3 regions of the Methylobacterium nodulans ORS 2060 genome follow, and region 1 is predicted to be linked to each of the others. Evidence: predicted binding sites of a transcription regulator. Region 1 holds the regulator's gene; each other region holds the start of a gene.

The links. Region 1 encodes PhoB, which activates phosphate uptake and scavenging genes when phosphate is short. Its sites were predicted from a motif close to TGTCATNNANCTGTCAT; they were not measured.
Region 2: a site for PhoB is predicted at 4,850-4,866, ahead of MNOD_RS23470 (UDP-2,3-diacylglucosamine diphosphatase). Genes of this name have one in related genera too.
Region 3: a site for PhoB is predicted at 2,984-3,000, ahead of MNOD_RS42560 (glycerophosphodiester phosphodiesterase family protein). Genes of this name have one in related genera too.

The regions. Positions count from the first base shown of each region.
Region 1 is NC_011894.1:7,509,422-7,516,519, forward strand. Features, by position in the region: gene MNOD_RS35130 (cell envelope integrity EipB family protein) at 1-441, opposite strand, end outside; gene MNOD_RS35135 (GcrA family cell cycle regulator) at 978-1,508, shown strand; gene phoB (phosphate regulon transcriptional regulator PhoB) at 1,695-2,399, opposite strand; gene phoU (phosphate signaling complex protein PhoU) at 2,425-3,144, opposite strand; gene pstB (phosphate ABC transporter ATP-binding protein PstB) at 3,267-4,079, opposite strand; gene pstA (phosphate ABC transporter permease PstA) at 4,109-5,047, opposite strand; gene pstC (phosphate ABC transporter permease subunit PstC) at 5,071-6,045, opposite strand; gene pstS (phosphate ABC transporter substrate-binding protein PstS) at 6,186-7,098, opposite strand, start outside.
Region 2 is NC_011894.1:5,047,892-5,054,989, forward strand. Features, by position in the region: gene MNOD_RS23440 (HXXEE domain-containing protein) at 33-527, shown strand; gene MNOD_RS23445 (VOC family protein) at 563-913, opposite strand; gene MNOD_RS23450 (helix-turn-helix domain-containing protein) at 1,198-1,818, opposite strand; gene thiD (bifunctional hydroxymethylpyrimidine kinase/phosphomethylpyrimidine kinase) at 1,946-2,749, opposite strand; gene thiE (thiamine phosphate synthase) at 2,746-3,441, opposite strand; gene MNOD_RS23465 (DMT family transporter) at 3,670-4,671, opposite strand; gene MNOD_RS23470 (UDP-2,3-diacylglucosamine diphosphatase) at 4,912-5,784, shown strand; gene MNOD_RS23475 (glycosyltransferase family 4 protein) at 5,781-6,878, shown strand.
Region 3 is NC_011894.1:544,796-551,893, forward strand. Features, by position in the region: gene MNOD_RS42560 (glycerophosphodiester phosphodiesterase family protein) at 1-2,808, opposite strand, end outside; gene MNOD_RS02390 (LysR family transcriptional regulator) at 3,237-4,121, shown strand; gene MNOD_RS02395 (peptide ABC transporter ATP-binding protein) at 4,409-5,398, opposite strand; gene MNOD_RS02400 (ABC transporter ATP-binding protein) at 5,395-6,417, opposite strand; gene MNOD_RS02405 (ABC transporter permease subunit) at 6,422-7,098, opposite strand, start outside.

The sequences.
Region 1 (7,098 bases):
CTCGCCCGGCACCGTGACGCGCGTCTTCTGCGGCTGCTTGATCGTGACCGCGAGCCCCTTCTCGTCGCGCTCCGCATCGCCGTCGATGGCGGGCTGCTGGCTGCCGTTGAGGTCCGACTGGGTGCGGAAATGGAAGGCGCGGCCGTCGCCGCTCTCGAAGGTGTTGTTGCGCAGGTCCGAGGTGCGCGTGCCGCTCTCGGAACTCTCCAGCACCGTCACCTGCCGGTATTGCAGCGCCCAGCCCTTGCAGGGGTCGCCGGAGAAATCGAACACGATGCGCCCGCGGGCGCTCTCGACCGAGCGGGCGCCGCCGCTGCGCATCAGCGAGAGGTCGTAGACGGCGCGGTGCGGCGCGAGGCGGATGCCGGGCGCCGGCTCGGCGGCGAGGCCGGAGGGGAGGAGCACGAGGAGCGGAAGCAGGGACGCGAGGACGATCCGCATGGAGTTTCCCGTGTCGGGCGCGTGCGGCGCCGGGCTCGAACCATAGGTGCAGCCCGCCGCGCGGGCAACGTGGCCTCTCGGACGGCCGCCACCGTGACTTGTCTGCCACGCTTGTCCCGCGCGCGGTGCCGATTGCTCCCGCCGCAGGCTCGCGGCGGGCCGGACGGCAGCGCCGTCCGGCCTCTCGGAGGGGGAGCCGCCGCGCGTCGCGGGCCCAATGTGATCCACAACAAGCTGTTGAGGACATGTGGATTTCGGCGAGCCTCGGGGCCCGTTCGCCCGGCCGGGCCGTCGCTTGGCGCCCCCATCGCAGCGGTGCGCTCCGCCCCGACCGATGCGGGGAAAAGGGCCTCGCTGCGGCCGGGGACTCTTGCGCGGGGAACGGCCGCTCCTGTAGGTTCACCCCCGTCGCAGGCGCTGTCACGAAGCGGCGATCACCAGCAGGATCGAAGGGGTTGGACGTGCGGCCACATGGCCGGGCGCAGGCGGTTGCGTGCGTCTCGACCTCTGGTGTGTGGGGGAAGTCGGAGGCGGCGATGACGGATGCGGGCCCGAGCTGGACGAAGGAACGGGTCGAACTCCTCAAGCGGCTCTGGGGGGAAGGACGCAGCGCGAGCCAGATTGCCGCCGAGATCGGGGGCGTGTCGCGCAATGCGGTGATCGGAAAGGTGCACAGGCTCGGTCTTGCCGGGCGCGTGCTGAGGTCGAACGGGGCGGCGCCCGCGCCGGCTCAACCCCGGCGAGCGGCGAGCGAGGAGGCGCGCGGCCCGAGCCCCGCGCCGATGCCGACCGTGGTGGCGCCGGCGCCCGCGCCTCTCGCGCTGGTGCGGCCGGAGAGCATCGCGCCGGCCGAGGTCGCCCTGCCGCTGTCGGAGCGCGTGACCATCATGGAACTGCGCGAGTTCATGTGCCGCTGGCCGATGGGCGATCCGTCCTCGCCGGATTTCCGCTTCTGCGGCGCCCGCTCGATCACGGGCTTGCCCTACTGCATGCACCACGCCCGCATCGCCTACCAGCCTGCCGCCGAGCGCAAGCGCAGCGACAGACGGGTCGTGGGCTTCCGGTAGAGCCTAGTTCGACGAAGCGGCATCCACTTCATCGGCAAGGTGGCCGATCAGGAACCCGGATCGGCAGCCGGCCCATCGTGACCGGATGCCGGCTCAAGGTGACTGTCGCGGCGGAACGGGCCGTGCGTAGGAACGCCCCTCTCCCGTGGGGAGCGGCCTTCCTGTGCTCGGCTCGGCGGTGACGGCTCAGGCCGTGCCGTTGGCGAACATCTCGTCGAACGAATAGCCCGATCCCCTCACGGTGCGGATCGGGTCGGGACGGCGCGGCCGGTTGATGGCCTTGCGCAAGCGGCCGATATGCACGTCGACGGTGCGCTCGTCGATATAGACGTCGTGGCCCCAGACGCCATCGAGGAGCTGCTCCCGGGAGAAGACCCGGCCGGGGCTCTGCATCAGGAACTCGAGCAGCTTGAACTCCGTCGGGCCGAGATGGAGCTCGCGGCCCTCGCGCCTGACGCGATGGCTCACCCGGTCGAGCTCGATATCGCCCGCGACCAGGAGGTGCGCCACGTGGGCCGGCTTCGCGCGGCGCAGGAGCGCCCGCACCCGCGCCAGCAGTTCCGGCACCGAGAAGGGCTTGACGATGTAATCGTCGGCTCCCGTCGCGAGCCCGCGCACCCGGTCGCCCTCCTCGCCCCGCGCGGTCAGCATGATGATCGGCAGCCGCTCCGTCTCCCGGCGCGCCCGGATGCGGCGGCAGAGTTCGATCCCGGACAGGCCCGGCACCATCCAGTCGAGGAGGACGAGATCCGGGATCTGCTCGCGCAGCCGGATATCGGCCTCGTCGCCGCGGGCGACGGCATCGACCTCGAAGCCCTCGGCCTCGAGGTTGTAGCGAAGGAGGAGCGTCAGCGGCTCCTCGTCCTCGACGATCAGGATCCTCGTACTCATGCAGAACGCTGGAACTCCGACAGGGTCACGCCTCCGGCTGCGGCGCCACCGTGGCGAAGCTCGACCGATCGTTCTTCGGCCGGTCCGTCGGCAGCGTCTCGCCGGTGACGAGGTAGTGGATTGTCTCGGCGATATTGGTGGTGTGGTCGCCGATCCGCTCGACGTTCTTGGCGCAGAACAGGAGATGCGTGCAGAAGCTGATGTTGCGCGGGTCCTCCATCATGTAGGTCAGGAGCTCGCGGAACAGTGAGGTGTAGAGGGCGTCGATGCCGCCGTCGCGCGCCCAGACATCGAGGGCGACGGTCACGTCCTGCGTGGCATAGGCGTCGAGCACGTCCTTGAGCTGCTCCTGCACGAGCTCGCTCATGTGCTGCACGCCGACCACGACCTTCTGCGGCTGGGGCTGGTCGCTGATCGCTACGACCCGCTTGGCGATGTTCTTGGCGAGGTCGCCGATCCGCTCGAGATCGCCCGAGACCCGGATGGCCGAGATGGTCTCGCGCAGGTCGACGGCCATCGGCTGGCGCTTGGCGATGAGCAGGATCGCCCGCTCCTCGATCTCGCGCTGGAGCCCGTCGAGCCGGGAATCCGCGGCGATGACGGACTGGGCGAGGGTCGCGTCGCGCCGCACCAGGGCGTTGGCGGCATCCGCCATCATCTTCTCGCCGATCCCGCCCATCTCGGCGATGCTGCGGCGCAGGTTCTGCAGGTCCGTGTCGTAGGAACTGACGATATGGTCCGACATGGCGCTGTCCCCGTTCGCAAGAGCATTGTCCGATGGCGTGTGCCGGTTCACCGCAGGCCATGCGGCACGGTCGGAGCCCGGATTCCGCCTCCGACCGGACCGGAGGCGGAATTGGCGGTCGATCAACCGAACCGGCCGGTGATGTAGTCCTGAGTCTGGCGCTTGGCCGGGTTCATGAACAGCCGGTTGGTCGGCCCGAACTCGATCAGCTCCCCCAGATACATGAAGGCGGTGAACTGCGAGATGCGGGCCGCCTGCTGCATGTTGTGGGTGACGATGGCGATGGTGAACTCGCCGCGCAGCTGCTCGATCAGCTCCTCGATGCGCCCGGTCGAGATCGGGTCGAGCGCCGAGGTCGGCTCGTCGAACAGGATCACCTCGGGGCGCTGGGCCACCGTGCGGGCGATGCAGAGGCGCTGCTGCTGGCCGCCGGACAGGCCCATGCCGGATTGCTTGAGCTTGTCCTTCACCTCGTCCCAGAGCGCCGCCTTGCGCAGGGCCTCCTCGACGCGGGTGTCGAGGTCGGCCCTGCTCAGGCGCTCGTAGAGCCGGATGCCGAAGGCGATGTTGTCGTAGATCGACATCGGGAAGGGCGTCGGCTTCTGGAACACCATGCCGACGCGGGCGCGCAGCTCGTTGAGGTCGATCGACGAGTCGAGGATGTTGCGCCCGTCGAGCAGGATCTCTCCATCCGCGCGCTGCTCCGGATAGAGGCTGTAGATCCGGTTGAAGGTGCGCAGCAGGGTGGACTTGCCGCAGCCGGACGGGCCGATCAGGGCGGTGACCTGCCGGTCATGGAAGTTGAGATTGATGTTCTTCAGGCCGTGGAAGGTGTTGTAGTAGAAGTTCAGGTTCTTGACGGCGATGCGGATCGGCGCGGATTCATCGGCGGAGCTCGGTCCGACGATCGGAGCGGCGGTGGCAGGGGCGCTCATCGGGGTTCTCCGGAAGCTCGGCGGCGGGATCAGCGGCTCTTGCCGCCTTGCAGGAAGACGCGGGCCACGATCGACAGGCCCAGGATGGTGATGGTGATGAGGAGCGCCCCGGCCCAGGCGAGCTGGCGCCAGTTCTCGTAGGGCGAGAGGGCGAACTGGTAGATCATCACCGGCAGGTTGGCGATGCCGCCCATCAGGTTGGCGCTGAACCAGGAATTGTTGTTGAGCGCGGTGAAGAGGAGCGGCGCGGTCTCGCCGGCGATGCGGGCGAGCGCGAGCAGGATGCCGGTGACGATGCCGGCCTGCGCGGCCTTCCAGCTCACGGCCCGGATCACGATCGACGCAGGCGCGCCGAGCGCCGCCCCGGCCTCGCGCAGGCTGCTCGGCACGAGGCGCAGCATGTCCTCGGTGGTGCGCACGATCACCGGCGTCGCGATGATGGCGAGCGCCACGCCCCCGGCCCAGCCCGAATAGCCGCCCATGGTGCGGACCATCACCGTGTAGACGAAGAGGCCGATCAGGATCGAGGGGGCGGAGAGCAGGATGTCGTTGAGGAAGCGGATCAGGTCGGCGAGCTTCGAGGTCCGGCCGTACTCGGCGAGGTAGGTCCCGGCCAGCACCCCGATCGGCGTCGCCACGACGATGCCGATCAGCGTCATGATCAGGCTGCCCAGGATGGCGTTGGCGATGCCGCCGCCCTGCGAGCCGGGACCCGGCGTCACCTCGGTGAACAGGGCCGGCGAGAAGCCGCGCAGGCCCTCGACGATCAGCATGACCAGGATCGAGCCGAGCACGATGGCCCCGAGCACCGTCGCGACCGTGCACAGCACGACCAGCAGGCGGTCGGCGGTGCGCCGGCCGGCGCGCACGCGGCCCCAGGCCTGCACGGCCGGGGCGGCGCCGTGGCCTGCAGGAGCTTCACCTGCCGAGCTTCGGCCTGCCGGGGCGAGGGTGGTCCGGGCGTCCATGGGAGGGGCTCCGTCGCGGGGGATCAGGACACCTTCACGCGGCGCACGAGCAGCCGGGCGACGATGAGCACGATGAAGGTGATGACGAACAGGATGCAGCCGAGCGCGAGCAACGCATGGAGCTGCATCCCGTCGGCCTCGTTGAACTCGTTGGCGATGCGCGAGGCGATGGTCGAGCCCGGGTCGAAGATCGAGGCCGAGAGCCGGTTGGCGTTGCCGATCACGAAGGTCACCGCCATGGTCTCGCCGAGGGCGCGGCCGAGGCCCAGCATGATGGCGCCGATGATCGAGACCGAGGCCTGCGGGATCAGCACGTGGCGCACCACCTCCCAGGTGGTGCAGCCGATGCCGTAGGCGCTCTCGCGCAGCACGGTCGGGATCTGGTCGAGCATGTCGCGGGTGATCGAGGCCACGAAGGGCACGATCATGATGGCGAGGATGATGCCGGCGGTGAGCACGCCGACGCCGGAGGGCACCTGCGCGTAGAGCAGCGTGCCGACGATGGGCAGGCCCTCGACGAGGTTCGAGACCGGCACCTGCACGAAGCGGGCGAAGAGCGGCGCGAAGACGAACAGGCCCCACATGCCGTAGATGATGCTCGGCACCGAGGCGAGGAGCTCGATCGTCATCGCCACCGGCTTGCGCGCCCAGCCGGGGCAGAGCTGCGTGAGGTAGATCGCGATGCCGAGCGAGATCGGCACGCCGATCAGCAGGGCGAGCAGCGCGGAGACGAGGGTGCCGATGATGGCGACGAGCGCGCCGAACTCCTCGCGCCCGACATTCCAGGCGCTCGAGGTGATGAAGCCCGGCCCGAAGGTCTGGAAGGCCGGCCATCCGCCATAGACGATCGAGCCGAGGATGCCCGCGAGAACCAGCAGCACCAGGAGCGCCGAGCCGAGCGAAGCGGCCTGGAAGAGGCGGTCCGCCACAGGGCTCGGCGCTCTGCGCGCGGCCTTCGGGTCGGAGGCGAGAGCGGCGTGTTCGGACAACGCGACCATCCGGATTTCCCTAAACTGGACCGCCTTAGCGTGCCGGGCAGAGCGACGCGAGTGGGTGATGGGGATCGGTCTGAACAGGAGGATCTCCTCACCCGCTTGGGGAGAGGGGATCCGCGCCGGTCATGATCGGGGAAGCCGGATCACAGCCCCAAGACGGGCTTGCCGTCCTTGCCGGTGACCTTCTTCCACTCCTCCTGGACGAGGCCGACGACATTGTCGGGCAGCGGCACGTAGTCGAGCTCGCTGGCGAGCTTGTCGCCGTGCTTGTAGGCCCAGCCGAAGAACTTCAGCACCTCGGCGGCGCGGGCCGGGTCGTTGGGGGATTTCGGGATCAGGATGAAGGTCGCGGCGGTGATCGGCCAGGCCTTCTCGCCGGCCTGGTTGGTCAGCGCGATGCCGAAGCCCGGCATGGCCTTCCAATCGGCATTCGCGGCGGCGGCCTGGAAGGACTCGTCACCCGGCTGCGGGAACTGGCCGGCCTTGTTCTGCAGCAGGATCACCGGCAGGTTGTTCTGCTTGGCGTAGGCGTATTCGACGTAGCCGATCGCGTTCGGCACCTGCTTGACGACGGCGGTGACGCCCTCGTTCCCCTTGCCGCCCTGGCCGACCGGCCAGCTCACCGTCGTCGAGGCGCCGAATTCCTTCTTCCAGTCGGCCGACACGTCCGACAGGTAGGTGGTGAAGATGTTCGTGGTGCCCGAGGCGTCGGAGCGGTAGACCGGCGTGATCACCGCGTCGGGGAGCTTCACGCTCTCGTTCAGCTTGGCGATCTTCGGGTCGGACCACTTCTTGATCTTGCCGGAATAGATCTCGGCCAGGAGCTCGCCGGTGAGCTTGACCTCGCCGGTCTTGACGCCCGGGACGTTCACCACCGCGACGACGCCGCCCATGACGGTCGGGAACTGCACGAGACCGTCCTTCTCGAGGGCCTCGCCCTTCAGCGGGGCGTCGGTCGCGCCGAAATCGACCGTGCGCGCCTGGATCTGCTTGATCCCGCCGCCGGAGCCGATCGACTGGTAGTTGAGGCCGACATTGGCCTCCTTGCGATACGCC
Region 2 (7,098 bases), 2.5 Mb from region 1:
TCAGAAACTCACCGGTTGCATGTGATGGAGTGATGAATTTCGAAATTCTAGCGTGGATCTTCGCAGGAGCGGTGACACTACACAACATCGAGGAAGCGATTCTTCTCCCCGAATGGTCCCGAACCGCCGGGAGATGGCACATCGCCGTCGGCGATACGGAATTCCGCTTTGCAGTCGTGACTCTGACCGCTCTCGCCTATGCCTGCGCCTGGTCTGCGGGTTCCGGTGGCGCCATTGGTGCCTATGCGATCTCCGGCTATGCACTTGCGATGTTGCTGAACGTCTTCATCCCGCACATCGCTGCCACGCTGATCCTGAAAAGATACGCTCCCGGTACCGCAACCGGGCTGCTCCTCATCCTGCCCGTGAGCACCCTTCTGCTTCGACAAGCCAATGTCGAGCAGCGCATCGACCTTGCAATCTTCCTCTGGACCGGCCCGTTCACGGCGCTTGCTCTGGCGGCTTCAATCCCCATCCTCTTCATGATCGGCCGACGGCTGGCCGCAGGGCAGGCCGGCGACAAATAGTCAAAATCTGACGCTTGGTACCCAGATCGCGCTGCTCAGCGATGCTCCAGAATGTTGACCACGCGTCCGAACGGATCGCGAACGTAGAAGCGCGTCACGCCCCACGGCTCAGCCACGGGACCGTACTCGATACTAAATCCTGCAGCCTGCATTCTCCGGTGCACCTCGGTGAGGTCATCCACTTCGACGGAGAGGTCGGGTACGGGCGTTCCAGATCCGCCTTCGGTGGCCACGCTGACCTGCGGCGCCACGCTCCCTTCCGCGGCGAAGGTCATGATCCATCCCAAGTCCATGACGACGCTCATCCCGAGCGCGTCGCCATAGAATGCCTTGGCAGCATCGATCCGCTCGGCGGCCACGTTGGCAACGATGCGCCTCACAGCCATGGGATGCCTCCGTGCAACTCTTCCGAAGGTACCAAGCGTCAGATTTCGACCACTAGAGCCGTACCCGTTTCGGTTGAAACGGGCACGGCTCTTCAGTCTTTGATTTTTCGCGCTCCCTTGCGCAGAACCGGTCTCCACTTCGGCGGGGAGCGCTCTAGCCGCTCCGCATCCAGTCCCTGCCTTCGCCACCGGCCGAGCCGAGCCTGACGGATCAAGCGTCGGAACGCGCCCTGCGCCATGCCGCATCCGAGATGGGGAGGTCTCGATCGAGTGGGCCGGGGCCGCTACTCCATCACCGCGGCTTTCATGATCACCACCATGGTGGCCCGTGCGGTCTGGTCGCTGATGCAGCGCACCGTATGGGGGCGGTCGCAGCGGTAGCGAAGGGTCTCGCCGGTCTTGACGCGCTGCACGGCGCCCGCCACCTCGACCTCGAACTCGCCCTCCAGCACCGACAGGCATTCCACCGAGCCGCGCTGATGGGCGTCCGAATCGAGCTCGCCGCCAGGCTCGGCGGTGACGTCGTACCATTGCAGCCACTCGACCGTCTTGATCCAGCCGGTGATGGCGAGCTTGACCTTGCCGTCCTCCGACACCAGGATCGGCGTGTCGGCCCGCGACGACTTTTCGATGAACGGCTCCTCATCGCCCGTGGCGAGCACCCGCTCGATCGACACATCGAGAGCCTGGCTCAGGCGCCAGATGGTGGCGAGGGTTGGATTGGTCTCGTTGCGCTCGATCTGGCTGATGATCGACTTCGCCACGCCTGATTGCTCGGCGAGTTCCGAGAGCGAGAGGTTGTAGGCCTTGCGCAGGCGCTGGATGGTCTTGCCGAGCTGACCCGACAGGACCTGCGCGCCCGTCATCAGATCCCTGGCCCGCTCACGTCCCCGCTCGACACCCATCGGTTGCTCGTTTGCCTTCGTGCCGCCGTTCCACATTCCGAACGACCGTACGCTCCATCAAACGCAATCGCCGCCCCAGGGCAAGGGGAGAATGGCGGCCGGCGCGGGGTTTTCGACGGCGGAGCGTCTACCAGGCGGCGTGGAAGTGATGCACCGGCCCGTGCCCGCGGCCGATGCTCAGTCGGTCGGCCGCTGCGAGCGCCGCGGACAGATAGGCCTTGGCCGCCCCCGCCGCCTCCGGCAGGGACAGCCCGCGGGCGAGGCCGGCGGCGATCGCCGCCGAGAGGGTGCAGCCGGTCCCGTGCGTGTTGCGCGTGGGCAGCCGTGGGCCGGTCAGCCGCAGCACGGCCTCACCGGGACCGACCAGCAGGTCGGTGCTCTCGGCTCCCGAGCCGTGCCCGCCCTTCATCAGCACCGCTCCGGGGCCGAGGGCCAGCAGCCGCCGCCCCTGGGCCAGCATCGCCTCCTCGTCCGCCGCCACGGCCTCGCCGAGCAGGACGGCCGCCTCGGGCAGGTTCGGGGTGATGAGCTGGGCCCGCGGGATGAGCTGCAGGCGCAAAGCCGCGACGGCGCTGTCGGCGAGCAGGCGGTCGCCGCTGGTTGCCACCATGACCGGGTCGAGGACGACCGGGACCGCGGGAGCATGCCGCGCCAGCCCCTCCGCCACCGCGGCGATCACCGGCGCCTGCGACAGCATGCCGATCTTCACCGCCCCCACCGCGAGATCGTCGAACACGCTCGCCATCTGGCGCGCGACGAAATCCGGCGGTACGTCGTGAATGCCCTGGACGCCGAGGGTGTTCTGCGCCGTCAGCGCCGTGACGACGCTCGCCCCGTAGACCCCGAGCGCCGAGAAGGTCTTGAGATCCGCCTGGATCCCCGCTCCGCCTCCCGAATCCGAGCCCGCGATCGTGACCGCGATCGGGGTCATGCGGCGCCCCGGGCCGCGAGCGCTCCATCCACGATGCCGCGCAGGTCGCGCGCCCGCGCCTCCACCACCTCGGGGGCTCCGAACAGGGCCGAGACCAGCGCGATGCCGTCCGCGCCCGCGCCGATCACGGCCGCGGCATTGCTGCGGTCGATCCCCGCGATTGCCCCGACCGGCAGCGCGGCGCCGCGCGCGAGCCGGGCCCGGAAGACGATGCGGGCCAGCCCCTCCAGCCCCACGGGCGGATCCGGGTTCACCTTGCTCGTCGTCGCGAAGACCCCGCCGATACAGGCATAGTTCACGGGCAGCCGGTAGAGTTCGTCCGCCTGCGCGCCCGTCTTGAGCGTCAGGCCGATGATGGCCTTCGGTCCGAGCAGCCGCCGCGCATCGGCCGGGTGCAGATCCTCCTGGCCGAGATGCACGCCCTCGACGCCAGCGGCGAGCGCGAGATCGACCCGGTCGTTGACGAGAAGGGGCACGCCGGTGCCCGCGAGCGCCGCGTGGATGGCGCGGATCCGCTCCAGGCTCGTGCGTGCGTTGGACACGGCCTTCTCGCGGTACTGCAGCAGCGTGCAGCCCCCAGCCGCCGCGTCGCGCGCCATCCGGGCAAGCTGCGCCCCGTCCCCGCCGCTCACGCCGACATCGAGGATGCCATAGAGGCGCAGGTCGACCGGCACGATGGGGCAGGTATCCACGGACGGCATCTCCTCCGGTGCGGCTGGTCGACCCGACTCACGGGGAGTAAGCGCGGCCTGCGCCGGGCGTCAACATGCGCCGGCCCCACGCGCCGGAGAACCGGTGCCCACGTGCCCTGGACGAACTCTAGAGCCGTGGCCGTTTCGGTTGAAACGGGCACGGCTCTTCAGTCTTTGACTTTCGCGCTCCCTTGCGCCGAACCGGCCTCCACTTCGGCGGGAAGCGCTCTAGCCCGACCGGGCGCCGCCGGCGGCGGCCTCGCGGGCGCGTTCGAGGACGAGGCGACGCTCCCGCCAGACCGTGAACACGCCGGCCGCCGCCACGATGCACCCGCCCAGCGCCACGGCCGGCTGGGGCAGTTGCCCGAACACGAACCAGCCGATGAGCAGGGACCACAGCATCGTCGTGTACTCGAACGGCGCTACCAGCGAGGCGTCGCCGTAGCGGTAGCTTTCCGTGAGCAGGATCTGCCCGATGCCGCCAAGAATGCCCACCAGCACGAACAGGCCGAACTCGCCGAGGGTCGGCAGGCGCCAGCCCAGCGCCAGGGTCGCGAGGCCGAGGAGCGAGGTGAACAGGAAGAAGTAGAGGACAATCGCGCCCGTGCGCTCGGTCATGGTGAGCCGGCGCACTTGGATCGTCGCCGCCGCCGTGCACACGGCCGCGAGGCAGGCGAAGAGTGCACCGATCGACCCGGCGGCCCCGCCCGCCCCGAATTCGAGATGCGGCGCCAGCATGATCAGCACGCCGACGAATCCCACCACCACCGCGGCCCAACGATAGGCCTGGACGCGCTCGCGCAGCACGATCGCGGCGAGCACCACCACGAGGAGCGGCGAGGCGTAGCCGATCGCCACCGAATCGGAGAGGGGCAGGAAGGACAGCCCGGCGAATCCTGCGAACATCCCACAGGCCCCGATCAGGCTGCGCAGGATGTGGCCGCGCAGGTTGGAGGTGCGCACCGCCTCGATCACGGCGCCCTGCCAGCCGAGCCAGATCAGCAGCGGCAGGATCGCGAAGGCGGAGCGGAAGAACACGATCTCGCCCGTCGGGAACTGGCGGTCGGCCAGCCCCTTCACGCCCGCCGACATCAGCGTGAAGGCGAGGGCCGACAGCATCTTGAGCCCGATGCCGAGATAGGGCCGGCCGGACGAGGCCGGATGTCCGGACACCGGGCGAGCGGCATCCCCGGGCACGGGGCGCTCGGGGAGAACGACGGGGGCTGCCATGGAATTCGCGTGCCGAGGAAGGAGACGATCTCAAATCACACCCCGAACGGCCGAGCCAGCCGTCGCGGCGATATCCAGACCTGCATCATCCGCATGATGTCCTTAATCGAACCACAACGATGGCTGCATCGCGGCCGTCCCGCGTCATTCCGGCCCGATTCAGCCCCGGGACGATCGTCGTCATCAAAGTGATACGCGAATGAGGTTTGGCTGGCCGGCGACGACCGAGAGGAGACGGACGTGGCCGACAACGCCGATGCGCTGCGTGTGCGCTCGCTCTTCCTGTCCGACATCCATCTCGGCACGAAGGGCTGTCAAGCGGAGCTGCTGCTGGACTTCCTGCGCGAGGTGGATGCAGACGAGATCTATCTCGTCGGCGACATCGTCGATGGCTGGAAGCTCAAGTCGGGCTGGTACTGGCCGCAGGCCCACAACGACGTCGTGCAGAAGCTGCTGCGCAAGGTTCGCAAGGGCTCCCGCCTGGTCTACGTGCCCGGCAACCACGACGAGTTCCTGCGCGACTTCCTCGACCTGAATTTCGGCGGCATCGAGGTGCATGACCAGATCCTGCACGAGAGTGCCGACGGCAAGCACTACCTCGTCATCCACGGCGACCAGTTCGATCTCGTGGTGCGGCACGCCAAGTGGCTCGCCCTCCTCGGCGACGGCGCCTACACGGCCGCCCTGTTCGTGAACACGCATCTCAACTGGGTGCGCCGCCGGCTCGGCCTGACCTACTGGTCCCTCTCGGCCTGGGCCAAGCTGAAGGTGAAGAACGCTGTCAACTTCATCAGCCGCTTCGAGGAGCTGCTGGCGGCGGAGGCCAAGCGCGTCGGCGCGGACGGCGTGATCTGCGGCCATATCCATCATGCCGCGAATCGCGAGATCGACGGGTTGCGCTACCTCAATACCGGCGACTGGGTCGAATCCTGTACGGCCATCGTCGAGCATTACGACGGCCACATGGAGGTGATCCGCTTCGCCGAGCGGGCGTCCCGCGTGCCGGAGCCGCGTTCCGCCCTCCTCCCCGAGCCGCTCGTCCCCGCCGACGCCCTCCCCGCCCCGCGCCCCGCGGCCGAGCGCGCGGCCTCCAGCACGCGGGCGGTGGCGTGAAGCTCCTCATCGCGACGGATGCGTGGCATCCCCAGGTGAACGGCGTGGTGCGCTCGCTGGAGCACATGGCCAAGGCCGGCCCCGCTCTCGGCGTGACGCCGACGCTGCTCACGCCCCAGCTCTTCCGCTCGGTTCCCCTGCCCGGCTACCGGGAGATCCGTCTCTCGCTGGTGACCGCGCGGGGCATCGCCGCGCGCTGGCGGGACCTCGCCCCCACGCATGTGCATATCGCCACCGAGGGCCCGATCGGGCTCGCCACCCGGCGGGTCTGCCTCTCCGAGGGGCGGCCCTTCACCACGAGCTACCACACGCGCTTTCCCGAATATCTCGCGGCCCGCATGCCGGTGCCGCCCGCCTGGAGCTACGCGTGGCTGCGCCGCTTCCACGGGGCGGCGAGCGGCACGATGGTGAGCACCCCCTCGCTGGAACGGGACCTCGCCGGGCGCGGCTTCCGCAACCTGATGCGCTGGACCCGCGGAGTCGACACCGACCTGTTCCATCCCCGCGACGAGCCGGCGCCGAAGGCGCTGGAGGGGCTGCCGCGCCCCCTGTTCCTGTTCGTCGGCCGCCTCGCGGTGGAGAAGAACGTCGCGGCCTTCCTGAGCCTCGACCTGCCCGGGACGAAGGTGCTCGTCGGCGACGGGCCGGACCGGGCCCGGCTCGAAGCCCTGGATCCGGCGGCCCGCTTCCTCGGCACGCTCACCGGCCAGGCGCTGGCGCGGATCTACGCCGCCGCGGACGTATTCGTGTTCCCGAGCCTCACGGACACCTTCGGCATCGTCCTGTTGGAGGCCCTCGCCAGCGGGCTGCCGATTGCTGCCTATCCGGTCACCGGACCGCTCGACGTGGTGGGCGACAGGGGCGTCGGCGTTCTCGACCAGGATCTCAGGGCTGCGACGCTCGCGGCGCTCGACGTGCCGCGGGAGCGCTGCCGGGCCGAGGCGCTGCGCTATACCTGGGCCGAGAGCGCCCGTCAGTTCTATGCCAATATCGAGGTCGCCCACGCGAGGGGGCCTGCGGGCTTAAGCGCGAGCCGCCGCGCCGCCTTCCCGGAGGCCACCCCCGACACCCTGTCCCGGGCAGGCGAAGGCTAGACCGGCCAGGTCTTCACCGCGCGACGACCCGGCGGCCGCGCGGCCCCGCACGACATCGTCTGTGGACAGACGAGCAATGCAACGCTTTCCTCAAGACCCCGGCTCTCATCGTCGGACCGGAAGCCGGGGTCGTTTCAATGGTGGCGCTGCTTGTGCTGGTCGGCATCAACCTGCTGATCGCCGTCCTGTTCTCGCTCGTGGCGCTTGCGGGCGACTGACG
Region 3 (7,098 bases), 810 kb from region 1:
GGTGCCGAGGACGGCTTGGTCGTCCCTGAAGCCGAGCCAGAGATCGCCGTCGCTGCGGCTGCTGAGATCGCTCTGGAAGATCGAGCCGAGGCCGGTCTGCTTCGGCAGATAGAGATCATAGACGATTGTGTAGGTGTCGAAGGTGGCGCTGCCGTTCTTCGGGGCGAAGCCCGGCTTCAATTCGAGCCCGTGGTCGGGATCGAAGCTCGGCGCGCTGATGACGCCGTCCTGCCCGCCGGGAAGCGCCGGCAGGCCGAGCGATTCCGGCGTGCCGAAGACGACGGCCTGCTTGTCGGCGGCCGGCTCCGGCGGCACCACGGTGGCGGCTGCCGCCATCGTCCCGCTGCCGAAACTGGCCGCCAGGGTTCCGTTGGCGAAGTCGAACTGGGTGGCACGGCCCTGCGCGGGCGCGGCCGCGAGCACGCCGCCGACCTTCGACCCGCCGAGCGCCTTGATCTCGTCGCCGGTCATCGCCCGGTCGGTGAAGTAGAAGCTGTTGAGGTGCGAGGGCACGCCCTCGCCGTCGTTATCGGCAAACAGGAGCACGCCCTTGTCGTCGATGGTGTAATCCGCCGTCGCATAGGCTGAGCTGCCGACCTCGACCCCGTCGATGTATTTGCGCATGGTCGAGGTGCCGTCGCCATTGGCGGTCAGCGTCACGGCGATGCGGTGCCATGTGTCGAGGGTGGCGCTGCCGTGATAATCGCCCTTGCCGATGCCGAAGGTCGCACCGTCCTTCTTCATGAAGAACTTGGCGTCGTCGCCATTGGTCAGGTTGGTCTGGAACAGCGCGTTCCAGTCGCCCGCGAAATCACCCGTCTTGACCAGCACGTCGAAGATCATGGTGTAGGTCGTGGCCGTGCCGTCGATGGCCGGATCGAACACGAAGCCGTCGGTCTTCTTCGCCGGGGCCGGGACATGGAGCACGCCGGGATCGCCGCCAAGCGAGGGCACGCCCGTGAAGGTGCCGGCCGCGTCCTGAACCGGCTGCGCGGCGAGGACCGCGTTGACCACCGTATCCGTATTGTCCGTGAAGACGCCGTCCACGCCGGCCTTCGTCAGGGCGTCGATGAAGCTCTTCGAATTGGCGCCGAAGGCATCGTCGCGGTGCGTGTAGGGATGCACCTTCAGACCGGCCGCATGGACATCGAGGAGAAGCTGCTTGGGCGCACCGGTTGCAGCGTCGATGACGAAGGGCATGTCGGGGCCGAGGCCCGATGCATAGAGGTTGGCGATCGTCTTCAGAGCTTGCGGGGTCGTGAAAGCCTCATAGGTGGACGTCGCCGAGAGGTTGAGACCCAGCACATTATAGACCGAAGGATCGGCACCGGGCGCGCCGGAGAAATTGTAGGCGACATCGTCAGGAACATAGGGGGCTTGGAAATAAACCAATTGCACGAGCGGGAGATTCACGCCGGCGGCCGGCATGATTTTCGTCTTGAGCTCGATCAGATTGGCGAATTCGAAGGACTGGATGAAAACACGGCTCGGATCGATAAAACCTGCCTCCTTCAATGCGTCGATCAGCATCTTGCTGGTATCGAGACCTTGAATCTTGTGGAACGTCGGGTCCTTGGTCTCGGGATAGATGCCGATCGTCAGCCCCGTATCGGCCTCGGTCTGCTTCACGAGGGCGATGATCTCGGCCAGCGTCGGGATCTGGAACTGATTGTCATAGCTCGCCGAGCCCGGGCGGAGCTGGGGCTGGTCCTCGCGCGCGCGCAGTTCCTTGATCTCGGCGAGCGTGAAGTCGCTGACGAACCAGCCCGCGACCTTGCCGCCGGCATAGTCCTTGACCGTCAGCTTGTCGGCGAATTTCGCGATGTCGGCGACATTGGTCGTCTGGCTCGTGACGATCGGCTTGCCATTCGCGTCACGCGCGATAGTGCCGGCCGCATCGAGCTTCACGGAGGCGAGCCAGGGATCGTGGCGGGCGACCAGCACGCCATCCTTGGTCGAGACCAGATCGGGCTCGATGAAATCCGCGCCCATGTCGATCGCGAGCTTGTAGGCTTCGAGCGTATGTTCGGGGCGGTAGGCCTGCGCGCCGCGATGGGCGATCACCAGGAAGTCGTTGGCCCGGCCGGGCGTCAGCACCTCGCTCGCGTCCGGCATGGCCGGAATGCCGAGCGTTGCCGGGGTGCCGAATGTCGGTGTGAGCCCGGTCGCCTGCAGGGTCGCCGTGCCGAAGGTGGCGTTGAGCGTGCCGTCGGTGAAATCGAACTGGCTGGCGCCCGCAATGGCCGCCTTCGACACGCCCTCCTTCGACGCTCCGCCGAGCGCCTTGACCTCATCGGTGCTCAGCGCCCGGTCGGCAAACAGGAAGCTGCCGAGGTAGCCCGCGGAGGTCTCGCCGTCCTCGTCGGAGAAGATCAGGAAGCCCTTGCTCCTGTCGATGGCGTAGCGATCGGTGCTGGTCGAGGTCTGGCTGCCGACCAACTCGCCGTTGATGTACTTGCCGATCGCCACCTCGCCATTCTGGGTCTCGACCGTGAAGGCGATGCGGTTCCAGGCATCGAGCTTGGCCGAACCCTTGTAGTCGCCGCCGATGCCGATGCCGTAGCTGCCGGCCTCGATCTTGCCGAAGAGGTCGCCGTCGTTGCTGTTGGCCGAGTCCGTCTGCAGGAAGGGCAGCCAGCCGCCCGCATTCGCCGCGGGAACATAGACGTCGTAGACCAGCGTATAGGCGCTCGCCGTGCCCGTGCCGCCGGGAGCGACCCGCAGGGTCTGGTTCGGCGCAGCCTTGACGATGCCGAGCATCCAGTCGGTCGATGCTTCGACTGCATTCGCCGGGGTGGTCGTGGACATGATCGCGCCTCTTCGCATCCGCTGGCCGATGGAGGCCGGGCGGCCTCGGTTGCGGCGACCGCTAGCAACGGCGCTCTTCGTCTCTGTGACAGTTCGCCGAGAACTCGGCTCCTCAGCCATAACGATTTTCGATGGTGCACATCGCCCCGCAGGATGTTTCCGGGGCGGGCGCCGATGTCATCAAGGTGTTACGCTCCGCGCCCTAGAGCATCGGATGAGAATCGGGCGCGCTCTGCCGGACGGCATTCGGTCCAAGGCCGAGGGAGGTTCGACAAGCTCGTAGCGGCACTACGGCAGCCGGCGAGCCTCGACGAATCGGGGCCGCATGCCCCCGGCCCGCAGGGTTTGCGCCTGCCGGGTGCCCAGGCGTCGGCGTGACTTGACCGTGCCGCCGGTACGGTCCGTCACCGGGGAGCGGGCGAGAGGGCATGTCGATCAGCAAACTCCGGGCCTTCCACCTCGTCGCCAGCGCCGGAGGCTTCACCCAAGCGGCCCGCCAGGCCTCGGTGAGCCAGTCAGGGCTCTCCGGTCAGGTCCGCGAGCTGGAAGCGGCCTCGGGTCTCCATCTCTTCGACCGCAAGCCGCGCGGCGCCGTGCTCAGCGAGAACGGCCGGGAGCTGTTCGCGATCACCACCCGCCTGTTCGAGGCCGAGGCGGAAGCCCAGCGCTTCCTGCGCCGCGCCCCGCGCGACGGCGAGGCCGGCCATCTGCGCGTCGCCGGCGACGGGCCGATCGTGCCGCTCGCCATTCTCCAGGCGCTGAAGCGGAGCCGGCCGCAGCTCACCTTCTCGCTCGTGATCGACAATTCCGACCGCGTTGTCGAACAGGTGCAGAACTTCCGGGCCGATGTCGGGGTGACGGCGACCCGGCCGGACACCGATCAGCTCCACGGCGTCTATCTGATGTCGATGAAGATCGGCCTGTGCGTGTCGCGCAGCCATCCGCTCGCCGGGCGGCGCATCGCGATGCGCGATCTCGCCGGCCTCGCTCTCGTCCTGCGCGAGCGCGGCTCGCGCACCCGGGCGGTGCTGGAGGCCAATCTCGCCGAGCACGGCGTCGAGACCGGCCCGGTCCTGGAAATCTCGACGCGCGACGGCATCCGCGAGGCGGTCGCCGGCGGGCTCGGCTGCGGGGTGGTCGCCGACCGGGAATTCGGCCACGATTCCCGCCTCGCCTTCGTGCCGATCGTCGATGCCCGGATCGGCATCGACGAATATGCCATCACGCTCGCCGAGCGGCGCAACCAGCCGCTGGTCCGGGCCTTCTTCGACGGCGCACGAAGCTGGCGCAGCGAGCCTCCGGAGATGGCATGATACGGTGTCCGGCTGATCTGTTCGGAGACAAGAGGGCGCGGGATCCCCTCTCCCGTGCGGGAGAGGGGTATGGGGATCGAAGATCCCACGTGAGGGCCCAGGTGGTTCAGCAAGACGACTGAACCGGGCCGCTGCCAGCACCACCGTCTCGGCTTTATTCTGAAGGGTCCGGGACCCTCACCCCTGCCCCTCTCCCGCACGGGAGAGGGGTTTCTTGCGCGCACTCGTCTCGGCCGGACGCCGTATGAAGTCTCTTGGAATGCACTCGCAGAAGCGACAGCGCGGAATCAGGCCGCGGCGGGCGCTTCGGCCAGGAAGGTCTCGGCGTAGTGGCAGGCGACGAGCCGGCCGTCGAGCGGGCGCAGCGCAGGACGCTCGGCGCGGCAGAGATCGGTCGCATAGGGGCAGCGGGTCGAGAAGACGCAGCCCTTCGGCGGCGAGAGGGGCGAGGGCAGGTCGCCACCGAGTACCATCCGCTTGCGCTTCGCCCCCGTGAGGCCGGGCGTCGCCCCGAGAAGCGCCTGGGTATAGGGGTGGAGCGGGGCGGCGTAGATCCGCCCCTTCTCGCCCTGCTCCATGACGAGGCCGAGATACATCACCAGCACGTCGTGGGCGATGTGCCGGACGACGCCGAGATCGTGCGAGATGAACAGGTAGGCGAGGCCGAGCTCCTGCTGCAGATCGGCCAGCAGGTTGAGCACCTGCGCCTGGATCGACACGTCGAGGGCCGAGACCGGCTCGTCCGCCACCACGAGCTTCGGGCTCAGCATCAGCGCGCGGGCGATGGCGATGCGCTGGCGCTGGCCGCCGGAGAACATGTGCGGGTAGCGGTCGTAATGCTCGGGCCGCAGGCCGACCTTGGCGAGCATGGCGCGGGCCCGCGCGGTGCGCTCGGGCCGCGCCAGGTCGGTGTTGATGGCGAGCGGCTCCTCCAGGATGGCGCCGACCTTCCGGCGCGGGTTGAGGGAGCCATAAGGGTTCTGGAACACGAGCTGCACCATGCGCCGCAGCCGCCGCCAATCGGCACGCGGCGGATCGACGGCGTCGATCCCGTCGAGAGTGAGGGAGCCGGCGGTCGGCGGCTCGATCAGCGTCACCATGCGGGCCAGGGTGGACTTGCCGCAGCCGGATTCGCCGACGACGGCGAGCGTCCGCCCGGGCTGCACCGCGAAGGAGACGCCGCCCACGGCCTGGAGCCGGGCCGGTGCCCGAAAAAACCCGCGGCGGATCTCGTAGACCTGACGGAGATCCTTCGCCTCGACGACCGGCGCGCTCACGACGTCACCGCCTCGGTGGCGCCGACCCGCCCGTCCTCTGCGATGCGCGCCGTGCGCTGCGGGTCGCCGAGCGGATAGTGGCAGCGCACCCTGCCCTCGCCGCAGGCGCGCAGCTCCGGGCGCACCCGGCGCGAATGCTCGGTCGCGTCGGTGCAGCGCGGGCTGAACAGGCAGCCGGAAGGCCGATCGAAGAGCCCCGGCACCACGCCGGGAATCGTGGCGAGCCGCCCGCCCTCGCTGCGCTCCGGCAGGGCCGCGAGGAGCGCCGCCGTGTAGGGGTGCTGGGGCGCCGCGAACAGCGCGGCGGCTTTCTGCTCCTCCATCACCTGGCCCGCATACATCACGATCACGCGCTGCGCCGTCTCGGCCACCACGCCCATATTGTGGGTGATGAGCACGAGGGCCATGCCGCGCTCCCGCTGCAGGGTGAGCAGCAGGTCGAGGATCTGGGCCTGGATGGTGACGTCGAGCGCCGTCGTCGGCTCGTCGGCGATCAGCAGCTTCGGGTTGCAGGCGATCGCCATGGCGATCATCACCCGCTGGTTCATGCCGCCCGAGAGCTGGTGCGGATAGGCGCCGAGGCGGCTCTCGGGCGCCGGAATGCCCACCTGCGCGAGCAGCTCCACCGCCCGGTCGCGGGCCGCCCGCCGGCCCATCCCCTCGTGCAGCCGCAGGGTCTCGGCGAGCTGGAAGCCGACCGTGAAGCAGGGATTGAGGCTCGTCGTCGGCTCCTGGAAGATCATCGCGACGTCCTTGCCGGTGAGGCGACGGCGCTCGCGGGCCGACAGCGTGAGGAGATCGCGGCCCTCGAAGCGCAGGCGGTCGGCGCGCACCCGGCCCGGATAGGCGACGAGCCCCATCAGCGCCAGCATGGTGACGCTCTTGCCGGAGCCCGATTCGCCGACGACGCCGAGCACCTCGCCCGCTTCGAGGCTGAGCGAGACCCCGTCGACGGCGCGCATCACGCCGCCCGCGCTCGGGAACTCGACGGAGAGATTCTCGATCTCGAGGAGGGGCACGGGGCTACCGCTTCAGCTTGGGGTCGAAGGCGTCGCGCAGGCCGTCGCCCAGGAGGTTGAAGGCCAGCACGGTGATAAGGATCATGAGCCCGGGAAAGGTGACGACCCACCACGCCCGCAGCACGAATTCGCGGGCATCGGCCAGCATCGTGCCCCATTCGGGGGCGGGCGGCTGGGCGCCGAGGCCGAGGAAGCCGAGGGCCGCTGCGTCGAGGATCGCCGTCGAGATGCCGAGCGACGCCTGGACGATCAGCGGCGCCATGCAGTTCGGCAGGATCTCCTTGAACATCAGCCGCAGCGTCCCCGCCCCGCTGACCTTCGCGGCGGTCACGTAGTCCCGCGACGCCTCGGCCAGCACCGCCGCGCGGGCGATGCGCACGTAATGGGGCAGGACCACCACGGCGACCGCCAGCATGGCGTTCATCAGCCCGGGCCCGAGGATCGCCACGATGACGATGGCGAGCAGCAGGCTCGGCAGGGTGAGGATGATATCCATCACCCGCATGATCGCGATGTCGACGATCCCGCGGAAATAGCCCGCCGCGAGCCCGAGCGCGGTGCCGACCAGGATCGAGAGCGCGACCACCGCGATGCCGATGGTGAGCGAGAGCCGCGCCCCGTGGATCAGCCGCGAGAGGATGTCCCGCCCGATCGCGTCGGTGCCGAGCGGATAGGCGAGCG